4 regions of the Ruegeria sp. O4 genome follow, and region 1 is predicted to be linked to each of the others. Evidence: riboswitches for the same ligand, from Rfam matches in the RefSeq annotation. Region 1 holds a riboswitch; each other region holds the start of a gene.
What was found. A riboswitch is a leader RNA that binds a small molecule or an ion and turns the genes downstream of it on or off. The one in region 1 is predicted to bind cobalamin.

Region 1 (7,903 bases):
TGCCGCGCCATAGGACCCCCTCTGCGACCGCAACAATGTGATTTGGCGGCACTTGGTTTTTGGGGTTACGCTTGAACAGGAGGGGCGCTATGCAAAACCCGGAACGTTTCGAAAAATTCTACTTTGCCAAAGTTGGCATGGGCGAAGCCTGCGGTTGCGCCGAGCGCATCATCGACGTTTTCGAGTTCAACCGAAAAGGTGGCGCGCAATCAAAACACCCGGTGAAACAGGACCGGCGCAGACGTCTGTCGTTTCGGGCATGGGCGGTCAGATATGGGCTTATGAGCCGGAAGCGGCAGGGCTGAACCCGGATTGGTCCTGTCAGACAGCAACCAGTTTTCCGTCTCGCAAATCCAGCGCATCCGGTGCCAGTTCAGCACGGAAGGCCGGGGAATGGCTGACAAGAAGGATCGCTTGCGGCAATTCCCGGAGGATTTCCAGCAGCCGGGCCTCGTTCCGTGGGTCCAGCGCGTTGGTGGGTTCATCAAGCAGCAGAACCTCGGGCTCCATCGCCAGAACGGTCGCCAGCGTAACCAGCCGTTTTTCACCCCCTGACAATTTGTGGGTGATGCGGTTCTTCAGATGCATCAGGTCCAGATCACTCAATACGTTTTCAACGATAGCAAGCGCTTCGTCGCGCGTTCTGCCCAGGTTGAGCGGGCCAAAGGCGATATCCTCGGCGACGGTCGGGCAGAACAGTTGATCATCCGCATCCTGAAACACAAGCCCCACCCGGCGGCGTACGTCGTGAAAATCGGCCTCTTGCACCCTTTGCTGACCAAAGATCGTGACCGTGCCGGACCGTGGGCGCTGCAAGCCAAGCGTGATGCGCAGCAAGGTCGATTTTCCCGCCCCGTTCGGACCCGTCAGCGACAGGCGTTGACCGGCGGACAGGCTGAGGCTGGCACCGTCCAGAACGGGTGGCTGACCAGGGTAGGCAAAGCAGATATCTTCAAGCGCAATCAGTGTCATGCCAAATCCAGTATGATCAGACCCGCGCAAAGGGCACCAAGACCTGCGGCAAAAACGATGTCCCTTCGGGTCAGGGCAAAGTCCTGAAGCAGCAGCATACGGCCTGAAAACCCCCGGCATTTCATCGCATCAAGTATGCGTTCGGATCTTTCGATCGCGCGCACCAGCATCATGCCCACGAGATAGCCAAAGCTGCGATAGGTGTGCCAGTTTGTTGCCGGGCGAAATCCGCGTACCTTCATGGCCGCGCGCAGGCGCAGGTATTCTTCCCGCAGAACCTCGATATAGCGGATGGTGAACATCAGAAGGTGAACCAGCTTTTCGGGGCAGCGCAGGCGGTGCAGGGCGTGGCCAAGAGTGACCGGCTCCATCGTGCCGACCAGCACCATAAGGGACAGGATGACCGCGTTGGCCGTCAGAGCGATCTCGACCGCTTTCCAGAAACCCTGCCAGCTTGCGGGAAACCCCCAGAGCGTGAACATCGGGTCGCCGGGCATGGAGAATGGCAACAGCACCAGCATGAAAAGGATGAACCCATCCATCATGGCCATGCGTTTCAACGTTTTCCGCCAGGGCAGACGCGACGCGGCAAGAAGCGAAAGGGACACCACCAAAGCCGCGCACAGCGCCGTCAGCGAGGACACCGCGACAGTCACCACCGCGAAGACAACCGCCATGACGATCCGCATCCTTGGATCAAGCGGGTTGATCGCGCCGCGCCGCTGCGCGCCCGCTTTGACCAGCGTGCTTTCCTGTTGCCCCAGAACGTGCGCCATCAGGCCGCCAGCTTGCGGCGTGCCGCAAAGTAAAAGCCCAGACCAAACAGACCGACGATATATCCGATCCCACCCAGAACAGTTTGCAGGTCATTTTGTTCGCGGTAGGCGGCGATTTCCCGACGCAGCGGGCGCAGCTCATCCCGCACGGCCCTGGCAATGACCTGTTGTTGTTCATCGCTGAGCACCGCCGCTGTCTGGGCAGGTGCGTTTGTCGGCGCGGTGTCGGGTTCCGCTTCAACGCCCATGATCCGGGCGACATCCGCAGCGGGCATGGTGACCTCGGCCACATGCCCGGCACCAAGGTTTGCAAAGAAAGTATGGGCCACCGGCGCGTTTGGCGTGTAGATAAAAAACCCATCTGCATCTGTTACGATACGGCCCAGCTCGGCTCCGTCCGGGCCGTTGACGATGACCTCGGCCCCGCTTGCCATGTCACCGTTGGAAAAGCCGATTTCGCCTTCGATGGCGTCACCGGATTCAAACACTCCGGCGATGACCTTATGCGCCAAGGCAGGTACGGGTGCGCAGCACAGCACCAGAATGATCGCCAGGTACCTCACGCGGCCGCTCCTTTGACAAACAGCTCGGGCTTGACCTTGCGCGCCAGCAAAACCGCGAACCCAGTCAGGATCGCCTCGATCGCCATGACAGGAATATGTGCAAAGAAAACAAGCTTGGCCGCTGGCAGGAATGCATCCCCGGACAGGGCCAGTGAAAACGCAACCATGCCGGTTGTGGCGGCGATGGCAAAGGCACCGCCGACCCCGCCCCATATCGCACCTTGCAGAGGTGAGCCATGGGCGATCAGGCGGCCAAAGATCAGCCCGGCCAAAACCGCGGGCAACGCGATGTTCAGGGTGTTGATCCCCAATACCGTCAACCCGCCAAAGCCAAAGAAGACGGCCTGCAGCAAAAGCCCGACGAACAAGGCCGGGAATGCGGCCCAGCCCAACAAAAGCCCGGCCATACCGTTGAGGATCAGATGCACTGACGAAGGGCCAATCGGCACATGGATCAGCGATGCCACGAAAAAGCTGGCAGACAGCACCCCCGCAGTGGGGATGCGATCAAGATCCAGCGACCTGAGGCCCATGGCAATCCCACCCGCCGCAGCGACGGCTCCGCCGATCACGACCGGGTTGGACAAGGCTCCGTCAACGATGTGCATCTACGGTTACTCCAAATCCCAGGCGCGGATCCAGATGACCGCGTCCTGACTGAGTTCTTTGCCGTTGTGTTCGGTCACGGGACCGGCGCCGAGTGCGGCAAATCCCCAATATCCGGCTTTTGGAACGCCAAACGTGAAATACCCGTTATCATCCGAAGTTGCGACCAATGCACCACCCGGCATCGGCGAGACCGACGGGGCGGAAGCGGCCGCGCTTTCCATGTTCGGTTCTGCGGCCATGTACTCGATCTCGATCTCGGCACCCGCAACCGGTTGGCCTTCGGCCATAACCCGACCTGTAAACGTCGAACCCGCGATGATGTTGGTTGGTTTGTTGAGCGGGATGATCTCAACCGGCAGGCCCACCGGGTTCATCCAGTCGGTCGGCAGTTCATTGCGGTTCAGGAATGCCTTGGCGATCTGCTGGATATAGATATCCTCGGATTCCTCATAATAGGGCTGGGGAACAGTCACCAACACATAGTCGCCCGACCGTTTGACGGGAACATAACCCTTGAATGCCGCGCCTTCGTTTTCGCCGCCGGTGAAACGTACGGGTTCCAGGGTATCCAGCAGATCGGTTTTCTGACCGTTGTGGATCACGTAGAATTCCTGCGGCTTGTCCAGATCCATGACATGCCCGTTCGAGAACGGATGCCAAAAGATCAGCTTGACCGGAACATTCCCCGGTGCGTCGATCATGGTGTCAGCGGTGTATTCCAGCAGGAAATGCGCATTTGCCATCGCTGGAAGCGCCATCGCCACAGCGGCTGCGGAAAGCAGCTTGGTCATCAATAGTCGTCCTTGTCCCATCGCACCAACCCCGGTACGAGATGCGTTTTGACTGCGGGGACGTCCAAGCTAAGCTGCTTTTTCAAGCATCCTGCTCCGACGCACATCCCGTCGCCGATTAGGAGTGCCCTTGTCAAAGGCACATGTCCGGCAGGTATCCTGACTTGCGGGTCAAAGCGTTGGGCTGGCCTTCCCGGATTAACACCAGTGGCACTTCAGCCCTGCTCGCCGCTTACAGTTGCGGGTGCAGTTGCGGAATTGGGCCAAAGCCCGCACCGCATTCCCTATTGATTCCAGAGCACGCCCCGGAACCGGACATGCCGAGCGGCTTGCCAGACTTCTTCGGCATCCGTCAACGATCAATTGCGCTGGCTGTCAAAAAGTTTAGCGGGCGATGCCCTTTTTCCGACGGATCCGCTTTGGATGCAGGTCAGGGTTTTTCGGGAATGAACCTACCCTTCGAGCAGGTATCTTTCCGACAATGGCAAACTGGCCGCCCCCAATGAGCGGGCATCCGGGCCTGCCGTCCCCACCTGCACCAAGGGCCGTTCAAGCCCGGTCAGGTTCATGTCTGATAGCTTGACCTCGACCAATTCCACCAGCCGCGCCTTGATGCCTGTGGGCATCCAGCCATCAATCTTGACAGATTCGAAGTCGATCAGGCTGCAAGACGAGACGATGGCATGTGCGATCCCGTGCGCCGCCTGTTTCAACCAGTTCTCAAGGTGGGTTTCCGGTATGTCCCAATGCTGTGTCGTTTCCCAGATTGAGCCGGCTGTTTCGGCATTCCCACCAACTGCGCGCTCCAGCACATAAAGACTGGCGACATCTATCAATGGTTTTACTCCGCCTGCGTCGTCCGGCACAGGCAATGGACCAAGCGCACCGGCATTTCCCCGCCCCGAAAAGATGGAGCCGTTCAGAACCACTCCACCCCCGATGAAGAAGCCGACATAGAAATACAGGAAATCTCGTGGACCTTCCGCAGGGCCAAAGACCAGCTCGGCACCGCAGGCGGCCGTTGCGTCGTTCTGCAGGAATACCGGCAAGTCATAGCTTGCGGCCAGCGCGCCTTTCAGGTCCGCGTCACGCCACGGATCCATTTTCTCCTGCGGAACCTGCAATGTCTGCGCCCAGTCCCAAAGGTAGAACGGCATCGCAATCCCAAGACCCGCGATCCGGCTGCGCGCCTCGGGCGACAGTGACGCCATCACTTTGTCGAGGCTTTCTTTGGAAAAGCTCAATGTCGCCTCGGGTGTCGGAAAATCATAAGTCCGCCGCTCACGGTGCCTGACATTGCCAAGGAAATCCGTCAGCACCAATTCGGTACTGCGCCGCCCGACTTTGAGCCCAAAGAAATAAGCGCCATCCGGGTTCAGGCGCATGGGAACCGAGGGCTGTCCGACTTTTCCCCGGATCGGTTCGCCCCGCAGAAGCAGCCCATCGGTTTCCAACTGGCGCATGATGACCGAGACCGTCTGCGCCGACAGCCCGGTCATCCGCGCGATTTCAGATTTTGCGAGGGCCTGATGGCGCCGGACCAGTGACAGGACAAGCCGTTCATTTCGGGCCCGCATTCCACTTTGGTTGGTGCCGCGCATATCTGGCTCGCGTACGCCAGTGGTATTGTCCAAAGAGTTCATTGCAGACACGGCCATCCCCTTCATGACGACAATGTTGAAACCCTTCCTTTCTGTCAATAATAATTAAGAGTGATTTATTTATTGACTCGAAATTCGAATCTTGTGATGGTTTTCACGTTCGATCGGGCCGGTTTTCGCCCGATCAAACGTATGCCCGGACGGGCATTGGGAAAACTGGGAGGACTACCGATGAAACTTGCGAAACTTGCAGGCGCCACGGCGCTGGCGGTTACGGCCATGGCAAGCAGTGCAATGGCCGAAGGTGAAACCGTTTGCCTGATCACCAAGACGGATACCAACCCTTTCTTTGTTAAAATGAGAGAGGGTGCGACCGCCAAAGCCGAAGAGCTTGGCATGACGCTGAAGGCCTTTGCCGGCAAAGTCGACGGAGACCACGAAACTCAGGTTCAGGCCATTGAAACCTGCATTCTGGATGGCGCAAAGGGTATCCTGCTGACCGCGTCGGATACGTCGTCCATCGTTCCGGCGGTGCAGCAGGCCCGCGATGCCGGGCTGCTGGTGATTGCGCTGGACACCCCGCTTGAGCCTATCGACTCGGCCGACGCGACCTTTGCCACCGACAATTTCCTTGCGGGGCTTCTGATCGGACAATGGGCAAAAGCCACTCTGGGAGATGCGGCAAACGACGCCAAAATCGCCACGTTGGACCTTGCGGTCAGCCAGCCCACTGTGGATGTGCTTCGCAATCAGGGGTTCCTGCAGGGGTTCGGTGTTGATCTGGCCGATCCGAACGTGATTGGCGATGAAGACGACCCGCGTCTTGTTGGCAGCGATGTCACCGCTGGCAACGAAGAAGGCGGCCGCCGCGCGATGGAGAACCTGCTGGCCAAAGATCCGATGATCAATGTGGTGCATACCATCAACGAACCGGCGGCAGCGGGCGCTTACGAGGCGCTCAAGGCTATCGGACGCGAGAATGACGTGCTGATCGTTTCCGTCGATGGCGGTTGCCCCGGCGTGCAGAACGTGGCGGACGGGGTCATCGGCGCAACATCCCAGCAATACCCGCTGCTGATGGCATCGCTGGGCGTTGAGGCTGTCAAGAAATGGGCGGACGAAGGGACGAAACCCGAGAACACACCCGGTAAGGACTTTTTTGACACTGGCGTGGCGCTTGTGACGGATAAGGCCGCCGACGGCGTCGAGTCCATCTCGGTTCAGGAAGGCATGGACCTCTGCTGGGGTTAAGCTGAACGTGTGGAAGGCCGCTACGCGGCCTTCCACTTGTCAAAACCACCCACACGCCTGAAACCTTGCTAAAGTCGTCATAAACCTGACGCTTTGGGGGAAGTTCCATGTCCGATTCTTCACGACAAGCCGACGATTTCGAAACCGCCGCAAAGGGCAGCCCAGAACAAGTTGCCGAATTTGACGATCACCAACGCGGATTTGTCGGAACGGTTCAGCATTTTCTGCATGTGAACCCGTCGCTGGTCCCGCTGATCGTCCTTGTCGCTGCCATCGTCATCTTTGGTGTCTTGCTGGGCCCCAAGTTCTTTTCGCCCTTTGCGCTGACATTGATCCTGCAACAGGTTCAGATCGTCGGGATCGTGGCGGCGGCACAAAGCCTTGTGATCCTGACCGCAGGCATCGACCTGAGTGTTGGGGCCATCATGGTGATGTCGTCGGTTGTGATGGGGCAATTCACTTTCCGCTATGGAATGCCACCTTCGGTTGCGATTGTGTGCGGCCTTGCTGTTGGCTCGGCAATCGGGGGCTTGAACGGGTTTCTGGTCAGTCGCATCAAGCTGCCGCCATTCATCGTCACCCTTGGCATGTGGCAGATCGTTCTTGCGGCGAATTTCCTTTATTCACAAAACGAAACGATCCGGTCGCAGGAGATCGAGGAACACGCCGCCATCCTGCAACTGTTTGGTGCCAAGTTTAACCTGGGCGGGGCGGTGTTTACCGTTGGTGTTGTCTTCATGCTGGCGCTGATCCTCGTCCTTGCATACGCGTTGCGGCACACGGCCTGGGGCAGGCATGTCTATGCCGTCGGAGATGACCCCGAAGCGGCAGAACTGTCTGGTGTCAACGTGCACCGTACGCTGATATCCGTCTACATGCTGTCCGGGCTGATCTGCGCCTTTGCGGGCTGGGCCCTGATTGGCCGGATCGGGTCGGTTTCGCCAACCTCGGGCCAGCTGGCCAATATCGAAAGCATTACCGCGGTCGTGATCGGGGGGATATCTCTGTTTGGCGGACGCGGGTCTATTCTGGGGTCCCTGTTTGGTGCCCTGATCGTGGGTGTCTTTACGCTTGGGCTGCGGTTGCTGGGCGCGGATGCACAATGGACGTTCCTGCTGATCGGCATCCTTATCATCGCAGCGGTCGCGGTCGACCAGTGGATCAGAAAGGTAGCAGCCTGATGGAACCCATTCTCAAAGGACGGAACCTTGTGAAACGCTACGGCAAGGTGACTGCGCTGGATCACTGCGATTTTGACCTGATGCCGGGTGAGATTCTGGCGGTGATCGGCGACAATGGCGCGGGTAAGTCGACGCTGATCAAGGCAGTGTCGGGCGCAG
Region 2 (7,903 bases), on a different contig from region 1:
CTGGCCGAGGCCGGGTTCCTCAACGGTATGCAGGCGGCGATCCATTGGGAATACCACGACGCGTTCATGGAAGCCTTTCCGGATATCAATCTGGTGCGCAGCGTCTTTGTCGCCGACGAAAAACACATTACCGCATCAGGTGGGACCGCGACCGCAGACCTGATGCTGCACCTGATTGAACGCGACCATGGCGAAGAGCTGGCCACCGATGTTGCGGATCAAATGGTCTATAACACGGTGCGTAATGCGACCGCCAAGCAGCGCGTTTCGCTGCAGTCGCGCAATGGAATGCGCAATGCCCACCTGGCAAAGGCGATAGACATTATGCAGGACAGCCTGGAAACCCCAGTTTCCCCATCCTTCATTGCAGACAAATTGGGTATTTCCACCCGTCAACTTGAACGGTTGTTTGGCAAATACCTAAACACTTCCCCTAAAAGGTACTTTATGGAAATGCGGCTGGAACGGGCCCGGAAGCTGCTTTTGCAAACCGAGGCGTCGGTTACCGAAGTCGCCGTGGCCTGCGGCTTCGAAAATCCGGGTCATTTCTCTAGGGTATACAGGTCCAGTTTCGGCATCACGCCGCACGCGCAACGCAACAAGATCAACTGAAAAAGATGGGTTGCTGGTTCGCGCTTACCGGCGGGGGTGCCGCGATCTGTTGGCCTCGAACTGGCCTGATCTGGCACCCCCTGATCCTGCCGGGATACCCCCTCGTTAAAAACTGGACTAGTCAACAGACCGGCAGGATTACCCACCAATAAATCTCGATATAGGCATAAGTATATCAAGAACTTGTCATCCAGAGATTTGTTGTGCCCTGTTTCGTTAATCTACCGTTAATTTAAGGCTCAGATTGAGGCTTTGATTGTGGGTAATCTGCAATATCGACATGCGGTCGCCGCAATCTGTTCGACCTGATGGCGTGTCGTGATTTGTGTCAGGCCTCAGAGGTTTCCAAAAGGAATCTGTTTCACGGTTCAAAACAAGTAGTGAACATATCATTGAGGTTTGGTCGACCCACGCTCGGACAACGCGCCTGCTGATCATCTTTGAAGGCAAAAATACGAACGAATCCAATACAGGTCAGAATCAAGACAGCATTCGACGGGCAACTTGACGGGTTGTGAGGAAACCCAAGTCAAGATTGCGCGCCGTTGGAATATGGCTTTGAGGCCGTAGATTGTACGTATCTGACATGCTGCGCTGACGACACTGATATCCTGTACGACCAGAAGCGATCGGAATCCGTCAGTCCAGATGATAGGACAGAAATCGTTCTGTCCCGCCGGCACTATACCCCCACTGTGCTTTGACACCGAAAACTTCTGAAACGGTTTCCAAAGACAGGGCATGTTCGGGCGGGCCAAGAGAGACCAGCCGCCCTTTTGACAAAACAGCCACCCGGTCACAGGCCATCGCCTGATTCAGATCGTGCAGCGCCATCACTGTCGTCACTTTTAGAATTCGAACACAGTTCAGGATCGACAGTTGGTGATGAATGTCCAGATGGTTGGTCGGTTCGTCCAAAAGCAAGAGTCCCGGTTGCTGAGCCAAAGCGCGTGCGATGTGCAGTCGCTGGCGCTCTCCTCCCGACAATGTCGCCCATTCTCTGTGTGCCATATCGGCCATTTCCACGGTTTGCAGGGCTTTGTCGACTTGCCAGGTGTCCTCGGCGCGCCACGGCCGTAAGGCCGACAGCCAGGGCGTGCGGCCCAGTTCGACCACGGATCGTGCAGTCACGCGTTCGGCCGTATCAGCCTGTTGTTCAACGATGGCAATCCGTTGGGCAATTTGTCTGCGCGACAAATGCGAAACGGGATGACCCGCTATGACGACTTTTCCTGAAACCGGACGTACCAACCCCGCCAGCAGGCGCATCAGCGTTGATTTTCCCGAACCGTTAGGTCCGACCAAAGCAAGTGTTTCGCCGGGCTCCACGACAAAGGATACGTCTGACAGCAAAGTCTTGCCGCGAACGGAATATGTCAGGTTTTGCGCCTCGATCTTCATCGGGCGCTCCTCTGGCCGCGCACCAAAATTACGGCAAAGGCAGGCGCACCGATCAGAGCGGTGACCACCCCAATCGGCAGAACCTGACCCGGGATGATGATGCGCGACACGATATCTGCGCCGATCAGGAAGACCGCTCCGATCAAGGCGGAGGTTGGGATAAGCCTGCGATGCCCCGGTCCCACAAGGAACCGGGCAGCATGAGGGATGACCAGCCCGACAAAGCCAATGGATCCGACGATAGAAACCATGACAGCTGTCGTGAGCGCGGTCGCAAAGATCAGGGTTGCCTGCACCCGACGTACCGATATGCCCAGCGAGGCCGCTGAATCAGAGCCGAAAATAAAGGCGTCCAGTGCTCTGGCGTGAAAGCGGCAAATGAGCCAACCGACAAGGGCCACCGGAATGGCCAGATACACATCCGGCCAGCGCACGCCGCTGAGGTTTCCCATCAGCCAGAACATGATCCCGCGCGCCTGATCGGCATTGGCGGATTTGGCGATGATGAAGGCCGTCAGCGCATTGAACAACTGAGACCCGGCAATTCCCGCCAGGACGATCTGTGCCGTCGCAACCCGTCCGCCCCCTGCGCCAGCGGCTCGGGCCAGCAACGCGACAAAACCAAAAGCCAAAAGCGCGCCATTGAACGCGCCAAAAGACAGCGACAAAGCCCCCCCACCCAAACCAGCGATGGTTACAGCCACGGCACCCGTCGAGGCCCCGGCAGAAATGCCCAAAATGTAAGGGTCGGCCAACGGGTTTCGCAGCAAAGCCTGCAACACGACCCCTGCGACAGCCAGACCGGCACCGCAGGACGCAGCGACCAGAGCGCGAGGAATCCGGTAGCTCCAGATAATACCCTGATCAATTGGGTCGACAGGAAAGTCCGCTCCGGCCAGCTTGTTGGCCAGAACGGAGAGAACCAAATCGGGCGACAGAGAGGTTTCCCCGATCATCGCGCCCGCAAGAACCGCCGCAATCAACAATGGCACGGTAAGGCACGCAGCCTTGAAACCCTGCCGTAAGATTGCGGCGACCTCGTTCACAGGTTGTTTCCGATGGTATCCAGCTTCTCGGCCAGATCCTCCAGCGCCGGGATTGCGCGGATGGTGGCGTCCATGGCCTGCGCATCCATAATGACGATCCGGTCATTCTTGACCGCATCCATCTGGCTGGTCACCGGATCAGTGCGCAGGAACTCCAGCTTTTTCAGGTAGTCGTCCGCAGCAAAGCGACGGCGGTCCATCTTGGCGATAACAATCACCGTCGGATTGGCCTTGGCAATGGTTTCCCAGCCCACTGTTGGCCATTCTTCATCCGTCTCGACGACGTTGCGGATACCCAATTTACTCATCATGTATCCCGGTGCGCCTTTCTGTCCGGCCACAAACGGGTCGCTTTCCATTTCAGGAGAGGAAAACCAGAATACGGCTGACACATCGTCCAGCTTCACGGTTTGCGCCTTGGCGACGGCTGCGGCTTCGCGGGCCTTGTACTCGGCAACCAGGTCCGTGCCGCGTTCGGATACATCAAAGGCTGCCGCCAGTTCTTCGATACCCTGATACAGCGTATCGGTCGAGAACGCTTGCAGGCGGGTGCCATCGCCGCCGACTGTATTGTCTTTGCCGATGCAATCTGCAGGCATTACGTACGTTGGAATGCCCAGTTCGTGAAATTGCTCACGCGTGGCGACGATGCCCTCGGGTCCGACATGCCACTCATATTGCGCTGCGACCAGTCCCGGCCGCTTGGCAACAACGCTTTCAAAGCTGGGATCATTGTCTGCCAGACGCTCTACCTTGGCATTCACCTCGGCATATTCAGGCAGCACCTCGTTGAACCAGACCGAGGTTCCAAGAACCTGCTCGCCCAGACCCAGCGCATAAAGCACCTCGGTCGCGGCTTGGCCGACCGTGACTGACGACGTCACTGGCGCGTCAAACGTGACCGAGTGACCGCAGTTTTCGATAGTTAGGGGAAAGTTTCCTTCGGAGGCAGCGCTGGTAGCCAGCAAGGAAAGGCCAATCAGGCCAGTGCGTAGAAACATGACAATCGATCTCCATGTGTCAATGACCAGAGAACGGGTGAATGGGCATTTACCGAAGCAACAGACGCTTTACTGCCTGCCGTGAGCGCAGGGTAGAAAATAGACCGCCCGGCGCGTTTCTTCGGCAACCTCCCCGGACAACCCCGCCCGGTGTGTTTCGGTTTCATACCGGCAGGTCTCCTGACTGACGGGTCTTTGTCTGTCCTGTCTTCCCAGACCAAAATGGCCCAGTGACGGAAATGGACAGCGCTCGCCGCCTACAGTTGCGGGGGCAGTTCCGGTTGGCACCAAAAGGCACCTCGGATTCCCTCTTAGCCACATCGGGACCGGTAAAACGCGGGTACCTTAACACTTACCCTGCGGCAAGAAAAAACTCCGGGGTCTTTCCTATTTTCTCGCAAGAGCATGCACCTGCGCGTCTCAACATGGCGCTGATATCAGAAAAGCCGCTGAGAACGCGCCAAAATCCGGACCTAGATTCATAGTGTGTGATATTAGGGTGCAAATTGAGCATAAGCGTGCACGAATCAGTATTTTCTCGCATAGGTTGTGCAAAAAAATCTTTTAAAAACAATAGCTTAAAGAGCGACAAATTTGATGAAACACCATAACTGTGCAACGCGTGAAGCATAAGCGTGCAAGACCAAAATCAGGAGGCATAAGCGTGCAAAAGTAGAACAAAGACCAAGACCACTAGAAGTGCCGGCCCATGCCGCAAATATTGAAACAACACTAGTCCATCGCAAATTTGACGGGCTTCGGCGAGCATCGCACCTCGAAGACTTTTTCGAGAGCTACCCACTGCACCGAAATCGGATGTTGAGATGGCTCGGGTCAACTTCCGCTTTATCGGGCAAAGCTTCGCTTCTCTGCCGCGCAGCATCCCGACTGTACTACGTCAGCGATGCGCAGAAAGCGGCCTTTGCAAAGTTTAACGAACGGCCCAAAGCGTGGTAGGCCTGTTGCGTTGAGAACCGCTGAAATCAACCCAAAGCGGACGACGAAAAGATGGCCAATCGGCAAAGGTTTTTTGCGTTTTCCTAACAGCGGCTACTCAATTGCCTTGCGAAATGTCTCCGTCAGCCGTTTGTTCAAACCGTGATGAGGTTCGGCTGAAGAACCGTAGTGCAACTCCGCCAAAGCAGCGATGTCATTGAAAATGACTACGGAGCCGCCTTCTTCATTCGCGTAAACCAATAGTTTTTGGCAAAAGGCATCCAAACCAATTGCCGGAAAGTCCGCCATAGCCACACCACCGGGCGCTGGTCCGCCGAATAGCAAGAGAACAGCATCCGGCAGCTCCGTCCCCAGTTGGGACGCTTCGGCCGCAAAATCGATCTCCCCAAACCAGACTGTATCGTCCTGTCCCATCACAGCTGTCCTGACACGTTCCACTGCCTCTGGAACGCTGAGCTCAGATCGCAATTCGATGATGCCATGGTTTGCAACTAATCCTTTGGTCGGCGCTGGTGCTGCATCCAAGTCGTTCAGGACTTCGAGCAACTTGTTCTCAAATGCATTCAACGCTTGGGTATTGATTAGACCATGCCGAACTTTGAGAAACTGAGAGTCTGTGTATTCGATCTGCGGTCGACCATCCTGATCGAATGAAAGAACGCGAAAAGGAAGGTCCAGACCTGCACGTACGTTCTCCTCCAGTATAGGTGTGTTTACCTCTGGATCAGAGAAAACGAGTACACGAGATGCTGGCATTTCGACGCCTTCGGCCTTGGCCAGGCGCGCGTGATCTATCGATGCGATTGGAGCAGCTCCCGCTTCGGAAACGGCAGTCTCAAGCTCTAAGAAGTTTTCGTCCACCGCGGTCTGGACAGATGAAGATTGTGCAAAAGCGGATGCCGAAACTGATAAAGTTGCGATCATCGAGAAAACAAAGCCAGACCTCACCATTTTACCACTTCCTGTTTCCTCGTACTTTTTTCAGAGAAACCGCCGCCAGAGCTGCAAAAGCTATCTCGGCTGCAAGATAAAAGAGAAGTACCCCGTTCGGAACTCCATCGATAAGGATGCTTAGTATGCGCCCAACGGCCAGTCCTGACATAAACAAAAATAGAACCCACAGCGCGGGGCGTTGTAACTCTGGTTTCGAAGCAGCCGCCAACCAAAACAGAGCGTTTGCCAGGTAAAGACCCATAATCGCTCGGAACACGTGGGTTTGGTTCGTCCCTTCCACCGGAAATCTCAGCAAAACTGGGATCGAACGGCCGGGCATCAGACCGTATGATAACGCAATTGGCACGAGGCCGACGGCAGCAAGCAGAAGGACTAATCTAGCACTCATGGAGGACTCCTTCTCGTAGAGGTTTCGCTTTTTGCGAAATTCCTAGTCGGTTATTTTGGGCATCCGATGATCCGAGCCGGATGCCCACGCTGCGGTGGGAAAGGCGTATTGGTTGCCTCGCTTCCTCTACTGAGAGATGCCGCCTTCGGTTGATGTCTGTTCTTCAACATGGTCTTGATTGGCGACCGGCTTCCCGCGCGGAGGGAACTCCTCGAAAGTAGCGAGATGTGCCTGCACTAGACGGGCGGCTGGACCGAATGCCCACATTTTCTCGCCCATCCAGCGGACGTACATCCCGCTTTCATCCGCAGCTTTCTCATAAGGATCGCGGCGAAGGTTGAAAAGCAAGGGGGCGACCAACTCTTCCTTCGGGCCTGACCAGCCATGGTTTTGAACGACAAAGTGCGCTTTCCAATCGTTGTAGCGTACTGCTTGGAGGTCCGTACCCTGATAGTAGATCAGCTCGCGGCGATTGCTCTCTTTATCCTCACCTGTCAGGTAAGTTAGTTGGTTGTAGCCATCGAGATGCACTTTATAGCCTTCATATCCCTCTAGGAGCTTTTCTCTTAGATCTGTCGGACCTCCAGCCGCAGCTACAAATGTTGGCATCCAGTCCATTCCGCTGAAGATGCCATTCAAGACTTGACCTTCTGGAATTTTGCCCGGCCAGCGAATAATCGCAGGAACTCTAAAGCCACCTTCCCAAGTAGTACCCTTTTCCCCATGAAACGGTGTCGTACCACCATCAGGCCACGTCAGTGTTTCCGGGCCATTGTCTGCGGTGAACATCACTATGGTATTATCGGCGACTCCCAGATCCTCAAGGTGGCTGAGAACGTTACCAACGTTGTTGTCCAACTCCTTCATGACAACATCCTGAAGTCCGCGCCCATTGCCCAACATAGCTTCGTATTCGGGGCTGAGGTGGGTCCAGACGTGTGCACGGGCTGGAGCCATCCAGACAAAAAACGGAGTGTCCGACTCTACTGCACGAGAAATGAAGTCTTTCGTGTAAGATGTCACTTCGTCATCCAAAGTCTTTTGGCGCTCAGGAGGCGCAGGCCCGTCATCAATAATGCGCTGCTTCCCGACTTTTCCAAATCGCGGGTCGACTGTTTCGTCTACCTCCTCTGTTGCAAATGAATGAATGATGTTGCGAGGCGCAAATTGCGCGTTGAATTCTGGGTCGTCTGGCCAATCCGGATCAGACGTATATTCCATAGCATTCAAGTGATAGAGCCAACCCCAATACTCGTCGAAACCTTTTGCAGTCGGTAGGAACTCATTGAGGTCGCCTAGATGGTTTTTTCCGAACTGCCCCGTCGTATACCCCAACTTTTTCAGGAACATCGGAAGCGTTGGGTCATCTGGGTTTAAACCTACCGGATCTCCCGGCAGTCCAACCGTGTGCATACCAGTCCGTATTGGCAATTGTCCGGTCATGAAAGCTGATCGACCGGCAGTACAACTTGGCTCGGCATAATAATCTGTGAGACGAGCACCCTCAGAGGAGAGGCGATCCAAGTTCGGCGTCTCGATGCTTT
Region 3 (7,903 bases), on a different contig from region 1:
AAATCGCCCGTTGTTGCCGACCACTGTGATCTCGGCCGGGCCCATATGGGCGCACCCCTTGGCGCAGCCCGAGACATGCAGACGACCGTGAATGCGCCGAGCCAATGCACGGGCGATGTCGCGGGTTTCCACCTGCGCTTGCGGGCAGAACGGCGCGCCGGGGCAGGCGTCGGTTGTCATCATCGGATCGGCTCCGTCCATGACGAAATCCGGGGAGGGTATCGCCGCCCCGCCTTCCAGCAGGATCAGCCGCCACGGTGTGACACGCAAGGCAGAAGCGCCGCTGGCTTCGATCAGTTCACAAAGCTTGTGCGCAGGCAGCGAGCCGAAAGCCGCGCCGTAGAGAGCACCCAGTTCACAGGGGCCGGGTTGCAGTTTTTCACCGAAAGGACCGGGGGCAAATCCCTGCCATTCCTGTGGCAACGCGTGGGTGACCCGCGCCATGCGACGTGTCTCGGCCGTGTAAGTCTCAGAAAACCACAGGGCCAATGCGATCACGTTGTCAATGGCGTTATCCTCGGTCACAGACCGCCCGGTTTTGCAGCCGTCGGCGCGCAGGATCGGACCGCCGGCACCCAGCTCCAGACGAATATCTGCAGAATCCGAGGCCAACAGGCGCTTCGGGCCTGTATCTATGGCAAAACCAAACTTAGCGGGCAGAGCAGGCAATTCGGCCAGTCGATCAATCAACTCCAGTGTCAGCCGCGCGGTCAAATCGCCCGCCTGATAGAGCGGAGTGACCAGAATATTGCGGCGTACTTCGATGCCGGGTTCCGTATCAAGCAAGTTCAGCGCTGCAAGTTCCACAAGCAACGGCTGGTGGTCGCGCTCATCCACGCCGCGCAGTTGCAGGTTGGCACGATTGGTCAGGTCAATGGTGCCGTTGCCGAACCGTTCAGCCAGTTCGCACAAACCAATAGCCTGCCTGGCACTCAGTCGCGCCAGACGCGGACGGACCCGCACGACCAGCCCGTCGCCTGACATCATCGGGCGATGTGCGCCAGGGCACCAGCCTTGAACGATAGGTGCACTCATCCCAAACCCTCCAAGTCGGCACGGATCGAATTCCGGCGTGTGTTCCAAAGCCCCGCTTCCAGCAATGCACGGAACCTGTCTTGCATGGCCTGATGGGCCTTCGGGTTGGCCTCTTGCAGAAAGGCATCAACGGCCTCATTGCCCAATGTGGCTTCGTGGTAGAGATCAAATAGATGCGGAGCGACGGTTCCGGACAGATGCGCAAAAGAGGCCATGTGATCCAGCGTCGCAGCAATCTCGGCGGCGCCGCGAAAACCATGGCGCTGCATCCCCGCGATCCAGCCAGGGTTGGCAGCACGGGCATGAACGACGCGGCTGATTTCTTCCGGCAGAGTCCGGGCGCGCGGATTATCGGGGTTGGTGTTGTCCAGATGGTAAAGCTGCGCGGATCCGCCGACGAATTTCTTGGCGGCGGCAAAACCGGCCTCATGCGTGGCATAATCGTTGGCCAGCAGCAGGTCAGTTTCCGTCAGATCCTGGAGGTGAACAAAACTGTCGGCATTGGCGACACGATCCGTGATTCCCTCTTTGTCTTGCGCAACGTGCTCACCTTCCAGCGCGTACGAGCTGGCCTCCAGCCATGCCTCCCCGGCTTGGGTGCGCGCTTCGTCCGTATAGGTCTCGGACAGATGGGTCATGTTCAGGCCGTAACTGCCGGGTGCCGGGCCAAACACCCGCGCAGCCGGGGCGTGACCGGCATAGGGGTTCCAGTCGGTCGCTTCATCACGCTCTGACAAAGCCCGGACCGCCTGACCATAAAGGGCTGACAACGTAGGGAACACATCGCGAAACAAGCCTGAAACCCGCAGGGTGACGTCCAGGCGCGGGCGGCTCAGGTCGGTGATGGGCAGCACTTCGATACCCGAAACCCGCTCGGACCCCTTGTCCCAAACCGGCTTTACACCCAGCAGGTGCAGGGCCATGGCGAATTCTTCGCCCGCCGTGCGCATGGTGGCCGATCCCCACAGATCGACAATCAGCCCTTTCGGGTAATCGCCTTCCTCCTGCAAGTGTCGCCGTACCAGTTCCTCGGCCAGTTTCACACCTTGCGCGTAGGCTGCGCGGGTGGGCACAGACCGAGGATCGGTGGTAAACAGGTTTCGCCCGGTCGGCAGCACGTCAGAGCGGCCCCGATAGGGCGAGCCGGACGGGCCAGCCTCGATCCGCTTGCCGGCCAGCGCATTGATCAGGGCCTTGCGTTCGGCATGGGCGGATGGGGCTGGGTCGAAACTGCCGGTCACATCCGGGACACGCCCATAGACGTGCAGCCCGTCGCCAAACTGACTTTCCTTGATATCGCAGACAAAGCGGTCGATGCGGGTGATTGCTTCGGCGGTGCTGGTGGCCTGGTTCAGGCCCAGATCGTGCTCCAGCCCAATGGCTTGCGCCTCATCCCGGATATCTTCCTGCAACCGGTCACGGCGTCTGGGGTCAAGGCCGTCCGCGTTTGAGAACTCGTCCAGCAGGGCTTCCAGCCGCACCATCCGGTCAGGCGTTCCGCTTTCTTTCATGGGGGGTGGGATGTGGCCCAGGGTCACGGCGCTGATCCGGCGTTTGGCCTGCGCGGCCTCACCCGGGTCGTTGACGATGAACGGGTAGATCACCGGCAGGTCACGGATCAGCGCCTCGGGCCAGCAGTCTGCTGATAGGGCGACCGATTTGCCGGGCAGCCATTCCAGTGTGCCATGCGCACCGATATGGATCAGCGCATCCGCGCCAAGACCTTTGCGCAGCCACAAATAGAAGGCCACATAGCTATGGCGCGGGGTACGCGAAAGGTCGTGATAGTCGTCATCACGCAGTTCGGGTGTTCCGCGCTCTGGTTGCAGTGCGACCAGCGCCTTGCCGCGTCGCAAAGCCGTGAAGTGAAACGCGCCCTGAGCGAAAGTTGGGTCTTGCTCAGGATTGCCCCATACGGTGTGCAGATCGGTGCGCAGGGTTTGGGGCAATTCAGCGAGTGCGCTCAGATAATCCTCAAGCGGCCACGATATCCGGGCGTCCAAGAGTGCGTCGGCAACCGGATCGCCAGCCGCGATGTCGTAGCCTTCACCGCAAAGATCAGACAGCATCGCCTCAGCCGAGGCCAGCGCGTCGAGACCAACCGCATGGGCCATTTGCCAGTCTTTGCCGGGATATGTGGACAGTACCAACGCGGGGATCTGGTCTGCCTTGGGTTTGTCATTCAGGGCAAGCCAGCCCGATACCCGATCGATGATCGCCTCGATCCGGTCCGACTCGGCCCGATGCGCAAAACGGGAGTATTCCAAATGCGGATCGCGCTTGCCCGGTTCTTTGAAAGAGACAACGCCTGCCGATATTCGCCCGTCCACTTCGGGCAATACCACATGCATGGCGAGGTCGGCGGGTGACAGGCCGCGTTCGGCCTCCGCCCAGGCCTTGCGTCGCGAGGTGGCGAGAGCGACCTGAAACACCGGCACATCCGCTGCGTCCAGAGGCGACGTGCCGGACGCGCCCTTGCCCGAGAATGAAGTGGCGTTGATGATCGCCGACGGTCGCAAGGCGACGACCTGTTCCCTGAGCCAGTCGGCAGCGGCTGGGGTCTTGAGCGACGGGGCAAACAGACCCACCGCCTGAAGCCCGCGGGCGCGCAGGCTGCGGATCAGGGCCGCGACCGGGGCGGTGTCTGCGGATGTCAGATACGCGCGATAAAAGGTGACAAGGATGCGTTTCGTATCGTTCTGGAATGCGGAACCCACCGGGACGACACCCTGATCTGGACACCACGCACCGCATTCGGGCAGGGTTTTCGCGCCCATTACTGGCCCGGCATAAAGCCCTGCTGCCAAGGCCATCTGGGCCAATGCGGCCTGCGCGGCGACTTCGCCGCCGGTGTCACACAGATGTGCCAGCCGCCTCAGGGTCGAGAGGGGCAGGGTCGAATACTCATCCAACCGAGTGTCTTCACGCCCATCCGCCGGTAAAACGGCTAACGCGATGCCTTTGGCTTGCGCCAGTGCCAGAACCTGTTGCAGCCCGTAAGACCAATAGGGCACGCCACCTATCAGACGGATCAGGATGCCCTTTGCGCCCTCAAGTGTCTGTTCGACATAGGTATCGACGGACAGAGGGTGCTTCAGCGCCGCAAGATTGGCCAGCCGCATCGTGGGCATCCGCCCCTCAGGCCCGCCGCCGCGATGCCAGCCCGCCGCGAAAGCGCCCAGGTCACTGTCGGAAAAGGACAGCACAACCAGATCACCCGGGCTTTGGCCCAGATCGGTTGGGGTCTCGGTTTCCTCGAGCCCGTGGCTTTCGCGAAAGACGACGTGCATGACTTACTCGGCAACCTCGGTCACACCCACGAGGATATCACGGATTTCGGCTTCTTTGATGTCGTCATGCTCGGCAATCACGACCAGGCGCGAGCGGCGCTCTTCACCGGGCTCCCACGGGCGGTCGTATTGGTGACGAACCCGCGCGCCGACAGCCTGAACCAGCAGGCGCATCGGTTTGCCAGCGACGGCGGCATAGCCTTTGACGCGCAGGATATTCAGCTCAGTCGCAAGACGTTCGATTCTGGCTACCAGTTCCGCAGGGTCGGTCTGTTCCGGCAACTCGACGATGATGCTCTCGAAATCGTCATGCTCATGATCGTGATGGCCATCGTGATGTGACGGGCGCGCGTCCATGTCATCTTCGACGGCAGCCTCAAGGCCAAGCACGACACGTACGTCGACGACACCCTCGGCGACCTCGACAACGGGAAGCGGCCGCGGTGCCTCGGCGGCGATGATCTGTTTGGCTTTCGCGACACCTTCGGGACCTGCTAGATCGGGCTTGGTCAGCAGGATGATATCCGCGCACGAGATTTGATCTTCGAACACCTCGGACAAGGGTGTTTCGTGATCGATCGAGTCATCAGCCAGCCGTTGGGCATCCACCGCTTCAACGTTCGGAGCAAAGCGACCGGCGGCCACAGCCTCGGCATCGGCCAGCGCAATCACGCCATCAACGGTGATTTTCGAACGGATATCAGGCCAATCAAATGCTTTCAGCAGCGGTTTGGGCAGTGCAAGGCCGGATGTTTCGATCAGGATGTGATCCGGGCGCGGTTCCAGCGCCATCAGCGCCTCGATGGTCGGAATGAAATCATCAGCCACGGTGCAGCAAATGCAGCCGTTTGCCAGTTCCATGATGTTTTCCGCAGGGCAATCCGGTATCGCGCAGGATTTTAGAATGTCACCATCAACACCCACATCGCCAAACTCGTTAACAACAATCGCAAGACGCTTTCCCTGCGGGTTCTGCATCAGATGACGCACCAGCGTGGTTTTGCCCGAGCCCAGAAAGCCGGTGATCACGGTGACGGGAAGTTTTTCTAGGTTCGACATGATCTCAGCCTCCAATCGGGGGAATGCGCGAGGCGCAGTTTTTGCGGAAATGTTCAGGACGGTCGCGCCACTTCACCAGACCATCGTCTGTGGCCAGATACTTGGTCACACCATCGATGATGACATCGACGTGATCGACTTCGTTCAGGTTCTCGTAAACAAAGGTCCAGCGATCCGGCCCGCCCCGAAGAACGATGGAACAGCCCTGATCGCAGTTCGAAAGGCATTCGACAGGTTTCAGAATGATGCCATCTGGCAGGGCTGCCTGTTCCAAAGCCTTGTGCAACAATGTGCCGGGACGCTCAGCGTCATCCTCGACGGGCAGACCCCGGCGGCAAGTCGTGCAGACCAGTAGTTCTACCGGTGCGGTCTCGGTCATGTCTCTCATCCCCCCAAATCCTCTTCGCGGGGGACGGGGTTTCATGCGGGCACCACGTCTGCACATGGACCCGACACCGGAACACCCCGCCCGGTTTCAACTTCGGGTGTTGGCAGGTCTCCCGGCTTGCGGATGCCAGAGCGGTCGCTCTGTCGGATGTCCCGCCTTCCCGGCACAGGCCAGTGGCATTGGGCATCCTCTCCGGTCACGGTCGCGGGGGCGGCTGCGTTTGGCGGATGAACCGTTGACGCATTCCCTTTTCATCGGCTGTTGCCGACACCAACGTCCGGGACATGCGGCACCGCCGACCCGCTTGTCAAGCGGTTCGCGCGCAACAAATAAGCCAAGGTGAAAAAAGCGACCTGTAGGCGTCGTTCGGCGGCATGAAGAATGTGTTCGGTATGTGGTCGCATGACGGGAAAACGACGAACTTGGAGATGCGTCATATGAAAGTGGGATTTATCGGTCTGGGTAACGTAGGCGGCAAGCTTTCGGGATCCCTTTTGCGCAACGGCATTGATCTGACTGTTCATGACCTGAACGCGGATCTGGTGGCCGAGTTTGTCGCCAAAGGTGCAAAGGCGGCTGAGGGGCCCGCCCAGTTGATGCGCGATTGCGATGCGGTGATCACCTGTCTGCCGTCTCCGGCAGCATCGGACGCAGTTATGAAGGAGATGTTGCCCGAAGTGGGCCCCGGCAAGATCTGGATGGAGATGTCGACCACAGACGAGGCCGAAGTCAAACGCCTGGGAGCCGAAGTCATATTGCGCGGCGGTGCGGCCGTCGATTGCCCGGTTTCTGGCGGGTGCCACCGTGCCGCGACGGGCAATATCTCGATCTTTGCGGGCTGTGACCGGGAAACGTTTGAACGAATTCTGCCGTTCCTGACGACAATGGGCCGCCGGGTTTTGCACACCGGCGAACTGGGTTCGGCCTCGGTGCTGAAAGTGATGACCAATTATCTTGCCACCGCCAACCTGATCACCTGCGCCGAAGCACTAGTTACGGCAAAGGCTGCGGGGATGGATCTGAACACGACCTATGAGGCGATCAAAATCTCGTCCGGCACGTCCTTCGTGCACGAAACCGAAAGTCAGGTCATCTTGAACGGGTCGCGCGATATTTCCTTCACCATGGATCTGGTGAAGAAGGATATCGGTTTGTTTCAGGAGGTCGCCGACCGCGCCGGGGTGCCGCTGGAAATAAACCCGGTGATGATCAACATCTTTAACGATGGTATCGCACGATATGGCGAACGCGAGCTTTCACCAAATATTATCAAACGGCTGGAAGAGGCAACCGGCCTGGATATCACCGCCCCGGGCTTTCCAGCCGAAATGACGGATGATGAACCGGAAGAGCCGGGATACGAGGTTGTGCCACAAGGGCGCGCCTGAGGGTAAGGCAAACACCAGACTACATCGCGCCCCGTGAACGAGCAGGGGTAGGCAGGTGTTCCGAAAAAACACGCCATATCTGGCCCGCAGTTCGACAGAATCGCGGGCCATGAACGTCTGAAAATACCAAGCGTCACACGCGCGTACTGCGGGGCCAAGTCAGCGATTAGGATGTAGTTGGAGGCGAGTACCGGAATCGAGACTTCTTAGTAAAATACAATAAAAACAACGTGTTGAATTTTCTGTATCCTCCAGAGGATGCGCCTTATATCCTCCAAACTACCTGCGGAAGTTCGGGTTAATGCCTTCGGTGACAACCCCGCGTAAGTCCAATAGGCTCAAAGAGTACGACCAAAGCGGGAGTAGGTGAGGTGGACCAAGCGCAGTTCGATCAGATGATCGCCAAGATGAACGCTGAGACCACGAGGCTCATCGATGAGACCGCTAAGATCAATAGCAGAAATCCTTATGCTGAGATGGCGATTGGCTCTGAGGTGACGCTGGCCATTGTCGTTATTCTAGGTTTGGTCACCTAACCTCAATCTTTGGGTTGTCGCACAACTGCTTTCTTACCGGTGATTGACTCGATGAGTCTCCTGCTGTGAGAGGCTATTTGATTACTGTTTCCCGCAGCATACTCGTTGAACTGCCTTACGTGATCGGGGGGTTCTTTAGGCATTATGGACGTGTCGCGGTTTGCTGCCGCTCCTTTGATAGCATTTATTGCAGCAAAGGAGACGAAC
Region 4 (7,903 bases), on a different contig from region 1:
ACATATGCAGGCCGTCCCGTACGACCGGAGCAGATGTTCGTTATGGCGCTGAACAATTACCGCGCCAGCGGAGGCGGGCATTTCCCGCATGCGACAACGTCTGAGCTGATCAGCCTGCCACCGCTGAGCATCAAGGACCTTGTGCAGGTTTACCTGGCGCAGCACCTTCCGCCCGACCCGATCGCCACGCAGCCCTACCCGTTCTCGCTGATGCCGCAACGGGGCGTGACAACAATTCTTCGCACAGGTCCGGGTGCCCTGAAATATCTGGATGAGTTGCACAGGTTCGATCCCGTGTCGCTGGGCTCGGATGGCAGGGGATTTGAACGCATTCGCCTGACGCTCTGATGGGTTGTCTTTTCCCGATGCCTTCCCTATATCTCGGACTCGAGAGGTTGGCGCGGGCGAGCGCCTCGCCAACCTGGTCAGGTCCGGAAGGAAGCAGCCACAACGAGCCCCGCTTGGGTCGATGTCCAACCTCTCACTTCGTGAACCACAGCCGCAGGAGGGCTTTATGATTGTAGTGAAAACCCTTCGGGCAGACTGGTTCTGATTCACCGGAATCACCGGACTGCCTGAACACACGACCTGCGGATGCGCGATTGCCATCCGTTGGCATTGCTGTTTCTGAAAACAGGCAGATAAATGTCTTATACGCTTTCGGACCTGGGATGGTCCTCTCACTTTGCCGCGCAACACGCGGCTTTTCCTTCCGACACGCCCTTTCGCGTCGCCTCCGTTCATCGGGACCGTCTGATCGGGCTGAGCCCGGATGGTGAAATCCCTTTGCGGACACCGGATAATCCGACCGGTTCATATGCCGTCGGGGATTGGGTTCTTGCGGACGCCGAAAACCGCGTGCGCCACCTTTTGGACCGGCGCAGCCTGCTGCAACGCAGAGCTGCCGGTACAGGTGCCGCAACCCAACTGATTGCCGCCAATGTCGATGTTTTGTTCATCGTCAGCTCGTGCAATGCGGACTTCAACCTTCCCCGGCTGGAACGTTATCTGGCGCTGGCGCATCAGGCCGGATGTTATCCGGTCGTTGTCCTGACGAAAGCTGACCAGTCGGATGACCCCGGCAGTTTCTCGGGACAAGTGCAATCTCTGGACCCTTTTCTGTCGGTGCTGGCGGTCAATGCGCTGGACCCGGCAGATGTCGAAAAGGTTCTGGCATGGTGCCCCAAAGGCCAGACCGGCGCGCTGGTCGGGTCGTCGGGCGTAGGTAAAACGACGCTCAGCAACGCCATGACGGATCAAAACCTCGCCACGTCTGAAATTCGCGAAGACGACGCACGGGGCAGACACACGACAACGGTGCGCGCGTTGCACCGGATGGGTAACGGTGGCTGGCTGATCGATACGCCGGGAATGCGCGCACTGCGTTTGCTGGACGCTCAGGACGGGATCGACAACGTGTTCTCGGACATCACGGAGCTTGGCCAAAGCTGTCGCTTTTCGGATTGTCAGCACGAGACCGAGCCCGGCTGTGCCGTGCAGAACGCAATCGGCGAAGGCGCACTTGACCCGACCCGGCTGGACCGTTGGCGCAAGCTGCGGCGTGAAGATCAGCGAAACTCGGAAACCGTTGCCCAATCGCGGGCGCGGGACAAGGCGTTCGGCAAGATGGTGCGCGGTGTCATGCAGGACAAGAAGCTTCGCAAACGGCCATAACTGCAAGGTGTTAGGAAAACCTGCGTCGCGTCTGATCAGGCGATCAGGCGCGGCCAGACCGCTGCATTGCGACGGGCAAATGCTCCGATATGGCCTATTTCCGGCAGTCCGAATTCAGCAGGCTTCAGAAGGTGGCGTCTGGCCTCGGGGCCATACAAATCAGCAAGGCGCCAAACCGCCTCGGGCGGAGCCATCTGGTCATCTTCGAACGTGAACAGATCCACTGGTGTTCCAGAACTGCCCCAATGCGCATCAGGCAAATTCTGCCCGATCTCGGGAACGTAGCTAAGAGGGGCTGTACACCATTTGCGCCATTGCCAGTAGACCGAGGCGGGCAGGTCCGAACCAAACCCGATTGCTTTGCCGGGTAGATAGCCAAGTGCCCGCACCATCAGCGGTGCATGGCCATACCAGAACAGCCCTGCCAACCCCCGATAGGGCCATGGGTGATCTTTCAAAGTCACCAGTCCCGAACACACACCGATCATTCGGTCGATCTGGTCGATATCCGGCTGCACCGGCCCCAGCATCGCACCGACCGAATGGCCGATGGTCCAGTGCTGCGCCTTTGGAAACCGCCTGCGCATTTCGGCCCGTGCCGCTGGCATGTCGATCAACGCCCAATCCGCCATTGTTGCAGTTGCGTCTTTCAGGCGGCCGACCAAAGAAAGCCCGTAGTCCCGATAGTCATAGGTCAGGCAAGCTATCCCCCGCTCGGTAGCCAGCCATCGCGCAAAGTGTTGATAATAGTCACGCGGCACACCCGTGGCACTGTTAAGTACGACAACGGTTTCCGGCTCACCCACTGGCCGGTACAGCCGCGCCGACAAGGTCACGGACCCTGACGGAAAGCGGAAATCTTCGATCAACACCGTCTGTTCCGTATCCAACATGATCCCCGGCTTTCGCTGAAACAATGGTTTGCCTGCCTTCGATGCCGACGAAACTAAGCCGGAACGTAAACCGCATCCAGCATGACCAAACGTCCGGCCTAAAGATCGGCTTGACTCGGAACGCGATCAGGCGCTAGCGGTTGTGTGATGGTTTCCGGCCCCCACAAGAGGTCGGGATGAAAAGGGAACACGGTGCGGTTTGTCTGGTCACACAGATATCAACCAAGTCCGCGACTGCCCCCGCAACTGTAAGCGGTAAGCAATGCCGAAATACCACTGGCCCACGGGCTGGGAAGGTCGGCAGAGCAATGACCCGCAAGTCAGGAGACCTGCCATCGGAACTGAAACCGAAACTCGGGCGGGGTGTCCGGGCAGGTCCTGACAGCGAGATGCTGTCCCACCTGCCCCAATATCCAGCCCACCACGCGCGGAGGGCGCAGGATGATCTGGAAGACAAAGTCACACGAATACAGCGCAACTGTGTGCCAGCGGACGGGCAATACCTGCCCGGCTTTGGCGCGACTGGCCCGCTCGATTTCCGAAGCCATGGCGCAGGCGGTTTCGGCCACCAGCGAAGATTTCGAATTTGAAGGCAACAGCGCGCTGTCACATTGCGCGGAAGGGTGCATGGCAACGATCCGAGCGCGATCCGACAGCGTTCGCGTTTTCTGCGGGGCGCACCCTGATACGGCAATTCGGGACCTTGATGCCTATGCCGATTTGATCTTCGGACCTACATTCAGCACGCTGCCCTCGGGCATTGTCGCGAACCCGCCTTGCGCCATGATCGAGGTTTCAACGATCCGGCCCCGGAAAACCGGCTACGCACCCCAGCAGCTGTCAGCTTGATCCCACTTCCACCTGTGCCGGGGTGATCCGGGACGCCCAGGCCAGCTGCGCATCGGTTTCGACAGCGCAGGGGCGCACGGCCCGCAGGCGGTCCAGTGCGTCGCTGGCGCGTTCACCGCATTCAACCATCAGTCGCAGAACAATCATCCCGGATCTGCCGCACCCCCCACGGCAATGCACAAGAACCCGGCCACCGCCCGACAGCGCATGTCGGGCCGTGGCGCTGACCTCTGGCCAGGCCTTCTGAACCGCCTGCGTCGGTGCTCCAAAATCTTCGATCGGCAGGTGAACCCACCGGCTGGCACGGCTTTGGATGTCGCTGCCAAAGTGCTGCGCGCCATCCTGAAGCATTTCAACATCCGTCGTCATTGAAATCACAAGGCCCGGTTTCCAAGCCGCAATCATATCCAGATCGCCGACGTAATCCCCGCCACGCCCGGGCATTGAAGTAAGGGCAAGCGTTCCGCCTCCGACCTGCAGAGCAAAAATGACCAGCTGCGACATGAAGTGCGTCCTCCCCCAAGGTACTCTTTAAGAAATGAGTCATTAAATCCGCTGGACCAGTTTAGTTGGAAACCAGCCCGTTTCTGAAACAAAAAATCATCACGCCCCACAGTGGACGCGGAGTGCCGCCGCCACTACGCTGTGCCGAAGCACCGAATCCGAGCGAGAAGACATGACAGACACGCCAAGCCCCGCCTATCAGGTTCTCGCCCGCAAATACCGCCCGGAAACCTTTGCCGACCTGGTGGGTCAAGATGCTATGGTGCGCACCCTAAAAAACGCCTTCGAGGCCGACCGGATTGCGCAGGCCTTTATCATGACCGGCATTCGCGGAACGGGAAAAACCACCACGGCGCGGATCATCGCCAAAGGCATGAACTGCATCGGACCGGATGGAACCGGAGGACCGACAACCGAGCCTTGCGGTCAGTGCGAGCATTGCGTCGCAATCATGGAAGGTCGCCATGTCGATGTGATGGAAATGGATGCGGCCAGCCGTACCGGCGTCAACGATATCCGCGAGATCATCGACAGTGTCCGCTATCGCGCCGCCAGTGCACGCTACAAGATCTACATCATCGACGAGGTTCACATGCTCTCGACCAGCGCATTCAACGCGCTGCTCAAGACGCTCGAGGAACCGCCCGCACATGTGAAATTCATCTTCGCGACCACCGAGATTCGCAAAGTGCCGGTCACGGTTCTGTCGCGGTGTCAGCGCTTTGACCTGCGCCGGATCGAGCCCGAAGACATGATCGGCCTGCTGCGCAAGATCGCCGGGGCCGAGAGCGCGCAGATCGCCGACGATGCGCTGGCGTTGATCACCCGCGCTGCAGAAGGGTCGGCCCGCGACGCGACCTCATTGCTGGATCAGGCAATCTCGCACGGGGCCGGAGAGACGACGGCGGATCAGGTCCGTGCGATGCTGGGTCTGGCGGATCGTGGTCGGGTTCTGGACCTGATGGACATGATCCTGCGCGGTGACGCGGCAGGGGCGCTTACTGAACTGAGCGGGCAATATGCGGAAGGCGCGGACCCTCTGGCCGTGCTGCGCGATCTGGCCGAAATCACGCATTGGGTGTCCGTCGTAAAGATCACACCTGACGCGGCCGAAGACCCGACGGTTTCCCCCGACGAACGCACACGGGGCCAGCACATGGCCGAGGCTTTGCCGATGCGGGTTCTGACCCGGATGTGGCAAATGCTGCTGAAGGCGCTGGAGGAAGTCTCTGCGGCGCCCAACGCGATGATGGCCGCCGAGATGGCCGTTATCCGGCTGACGCATGTCGCTGATTTGCCCAGCCCCGAAGAACTGATCAAACGGCTGCAAGACACCCCACCTCCGCCTCCCGGCGGGCCGGGCGGAGGCATGTCAATGTCGCGACAGGCCCCGGTGGCAACGCAATCCAACGCGACCCCGCCGCCTGCTTATACATCGCCCCCGCGCGGAGCGGGTGGCGCACCGGTTGCCGCACTGTCGCAGGATGCACAGACGGCCCTGGCCCGCTATCCAACCTTCGGGCATGTGGTGGAACTGATCCGCACAAACCGCGATGTGAAACTGCTTGTCGAGGTGGAAAGCGGCGTGCGCCTTGTGTCGTATCAGCCCGGCCGGATCGAATTCACCCCGACGCCTCAGGCACCGTCGGATTTGGCGTCGCGATTGGGCTCTGCCCTGCAACGATGGACCGGCAATCGGTGGGCCGTCTCCATTGTCTCGGACGGAGATGCGGCGACCATTGCGGAAGTACGGGACCGGGCCGAACTTGCCCTGAAAGCCGAGGCCGAAGAACACCCGCTGGTTCAGGCCGTGCTGACGCAATTCCCCAAGGCAAAGATCATTCGGATCGAAACACCGGAGCAGCGCGCCGCCAAGGTTGAGACCGAGGCCCTTCCCGAGGTCGAAGATGAATGGGACCCCTTCGAAGAGGATTAGCCCTAAGCTTGTGGGTCCAAGTTTCAAGAAACCGGCATACTCACGCCCCTCCACGATACAACTGAGGGTGGGAATGCAGGCGCATGACTGATCGGTCGGCGACGCTCTGATCAGGACAGGCGGGAGACCTCTTGTGCCGCCTGCCTGCGGTCCGTATTTAGAACCAAACAGAAACACAGGAGACGACTGATGCTGAAAGGACTCGGCGGGCTTGGCGGACTGGGCGACATGGCCAAGATGATGAAATCCGCACAAGACCTGCAAACCAAGATGACCGAAATGCAGGAAGAGCTGAACAACATGATGGTTGTCGGCGAATCCGGTGCGGGGCTGGTCAAGGCAACGGCCACAGCCAAGGGTGAACTCAAGGGGCTGGACATCGACCCGTCGATCTTCAACGGCGACGACAAGGAAGTGGTCGAAGACCTGATCCTGGCCGCCATCAAGGACGCTCAGGCCAAAGCTGCCGAACGTTCACAGGAAGAGATGGGCAAGCTGACCGAAAGCATGGGCCTACCCAAAGACATCAAGCTACCATTCTGAGCTTCATCTTTTCCCAAATACTCCCGCCGGAGGCTCCCTCCGGCGCAAAGCAGGACAGGCCATGGGCACGAACAGCGAAATCGACAATCTGATCGACCTGATGGCCAAACTGCCGGGGTTGGGCCCGCGCTCGGCCCGCCGCGCGGTGCTGCACCTGATCCGCAAACGCGCTCTGCTGCTGACGCCCCTGTCAGACGCCATGCAGCAAGTGGCCATCACCGCCCGCGAATGCCTGAGTTGCGGCAATGTGGGCACCACGGATATCTGTGACATATGCAATAGCGAGGCCCGAGCGACCGGCGAACTCTGCGTGGTCGAGGACGTCGCCGACCTTTGGGCGATGGAACGGTCAGGGGTCTTCAAAGGCCGCTATCACGTGCTGGGTGGCACACTGTCTGCACTGGACGGTATCGGCCCGGACGAGCTGCGCATTCCTCGCCTCAGGGATCGGGTCCTGGCCGAAGGGATCACCGAAGTGATCCTTGCCCTGAACGCCACTGTCGACGGCCAGACCACCGCCCATTACATCGCCGATCAGCTGGAAGGCCAGGTGCGCCTGACCTCACTGGCGCAAGGCGTGCCCATCGGCGGAGAGTTGGATTATCTGGATGACGGAACGATCACGGCGGCGCTCAGGGCGCGAAAGGAATTGTAGCCGGTTGTAGACACTAGCACATCAATAAAGCCCATCAGTTTCGTCAATCAGCACCGGCGGCCCCCAATAGTCCGCTTCAAACCGGACGCGCGCTCCACTGTAGTTTTCGAAATGAATCGTTAGGCCGAGAGCATCACTCCTAAATAGTCCTTTCAGGTACCCGGTGAAGCTTTCGATGCTTCCGACCCATCCTTCCTCCTTTGTCAGCCTGAACTCGACCCACTTTTTGAGTTCTGTGCTGCGCTCGGCGTCCAGCTTGTATTCAGGCCGGCTCGTAGTTTCGCACTGAAAAACCCCATATTCGGAATATGGGCTGGCGGCATCTATGGGTGGCCAGTCGAAGATGTGAATCCGCGCCAAGAAATTGCCTAAGACTACATAGATCCCATGTTTGTCGCCAACTTTGTCTTCTGTCATGCCGCCATTCCACGCGCTCTCATCTTTGGTCAGAAAATACCCGAGACAAACGTCCGCGCCCCAAACCAACAGGTCTGAGCTTTCAAAAGGTTGCCACTCATGATCCAAGATTTGCGGATCAAAAAGTGATGGGCCTTTCTTACATCCATGCGTTTCGCAGTAGGATTCGGCGTCAAATTGGAACTTGCCGCTGACTTCAGCGAACACCGCCCTGTCCAGAATGACCGAAGAGGTTAAGAAACAAGCTACAAATAGACTTTTGAATGCTGACATCCAGTATTGTATCGTCAAAGTATCGAGAGGCATTGATCGGAACAAATGGCTTTGGATTTCATTTTAGCAAATGTAAATCTGAGCGGGTAGGATCAAAAGAAAATTAGTAATTTCTAAGGCAGATGGCCCCTTTGTTTGGTCCAGCACGTCAAATAGGGT

Region 2: linked by a shared signal. The riboswitch ahead of ACR0J7_RS09255 (ABC transporter substrate-binding protein) and the one ahead of ACR0J7_RS19565 (DUF4198 domain-containing protein) in region 1 are both predicted to bind cobalamin.
Region 3: linked by a shared signal. The riboswitch ahead of ACR0J7_RS17165 (DUF1636 domain-containing protein) and the one ahead of ACR0J7_RS19565 (DUF4198 domain-containing protein) in region 1 are both predicted to bind cobalamin.
Region 4: linked by a shared signal. The riboswitch ahead of ACR0J7_RS17890 (hypothetical protein) and the one ahead of ACR0J7_RS19565 (DUF4198 domain-containing protein) in region 1 are both predicted to bind cobalamin.

What each region holds. Positions count from the first base shown of each region.
Region 1 covers NZ_JBQERO010000029.1:12,294-20,196, reverse strand. The annotation lists gene ACR0J7_RS19595 (hypothetical protein) at 1-13, shown strand, start outside; gene ACR0J7_RS19590 (hypothetical protein) at 90-305, shown strand; gene ACR0J7_RS19585 (energy-coupling factor ABC transporter ATP-binding protein) at 322-972, opposite strand; gene cbiQ (cobalt ECF transporter T component CbiQ) at 969-1,748, opposite strand; gene ACR0J7_RS19575 (cobalt ABC transporter permease) at 1,748-2,311, opposite strand; gene cbiM (cobalt transporter CbiM) at 2,308-2,919, opposite strand; gene ACR0J7_RS19565 (DUF4198 domain-containing protein) at 2,926-3,711, opposite strand; cobalamin riboswitch at 3,844-4,042, opposite strand; gene ACR0J7_RS19560 (ROK family transcriptional regulator) at 4,164-5,369, opposite strand; gene ACR0J7_RS19555 (substrate-binding domain-containing protein) at 5,544-6,563, shown strand; gene ACR0J7_RS19550 (ABC transporter permease) at 6,671-7,744, shown strand; gene ACR0J7_RS19545 (ATP-binding cassette domain-containing protein) at 7,744-7,903, shown strand, end outside.
Region 2 covers NZ_JBQERO010000006.1:6,687-14,589, reverse strand. The annotation lists gene ACR0J7_RS09270 (GlxA family transcriptional regulator) at 1-612, shown strand, start outside; partial or broken gene ACR0J7_RS09265 (ABC transporter ATP-binding protein) at 1,504-2,013, opposite strand; gene ACR0J7_RS09260 (FecCD family ABC transporter permease) at 2,010-3,041, opposite strand; gene ACR0J7_RS09255 (ABC transporter substrate-binding protein) at 3,056-4,060, opposite strand; cobalamin riboswitch at 4,214-4,406, opposite strand; gene ACR0J7_RS09250 (DUF302 domain-containing protein) at 5,111-5,968, opposite strand; gene ACR0J7_RS09245 (DUF4345 domain-containing protein) at 5,970-6,359, opposite strand; gene ACR0J7_RS09240 (arylsulfatase) at 6,486-7,903, opposite strand, start outside.
Region 3 covers NZ_JBQERO010000019.1:61,914-69,816, forward strand. The annotation lists gene ACR0J7_RS17150 (cobalamin biosynthesis protein CobG) at 1-1,035, opposite strand, end outside; gene cobN (cobaltochelatase subunit CobN) at 1,032-4,325, opposite strand; gene cobW (cobalamin biosynthesis protein CobW) at 4,329-5,384, opposite strand; gene ACR0J7_RS17165 (DUF1636 domain-containing protein) at 5,389-5,763, opposite strand; cobalamin riboswitch at 5,858-6,062, opposite strand; gene ACR0J7_RS17170 (NAD(P)-dependent oxidoreductase) at 6,165-7,160, shown strand; gene ACR0J7_RS17175 (hypothetical protein) at 7,532-7,696, shown strand.
Region 4 covers NZ_JBQERO010000022.1:5,673-13,575, reverse strand. The annotation lists gene ACR0J7_RS17910 (bifunctional 2',3'-cyclic-nucleotide 2'-phosphodiesterase/3'-nucleotidase) at 1-348, shown strand, start outside; RNA gene ffs (signal recognition particle sRNA small type) at 389-487, shown strand; gene rsgA (ribosome small subunit-dependent GTPase A) at 646-1,674, shown strand; gene ACR0J7_RS17895 (alpha/beta hydrolase family protein) at 1,710-2,567, opposite strand; cobalamin riboswitch at 2,700-2,918, shown strand; gene ACR0J7_RS17890 (hypothetical protein) at 3,009-3,416, shown strand; gene ACR0J7_RS17885 (protein-tyrosine phosphatase family protein) at 3,408-3,920, opposite strand; gene ACR0J7_RS17880 (DNA polymerase III subunit gamma/tau) at 4,093-5,856, shown strand; gene ACR0J7_RS17875 (YbaB/EbfC family nucleoid-associated protein) at 6,046-6,399, shown strand; gene recR (recombination mediator RecR) at 6,461-7,054, shown strand; gene ACR0J7_RS17865 (hypothetical protein) at 7,076-7,744, opposite strand.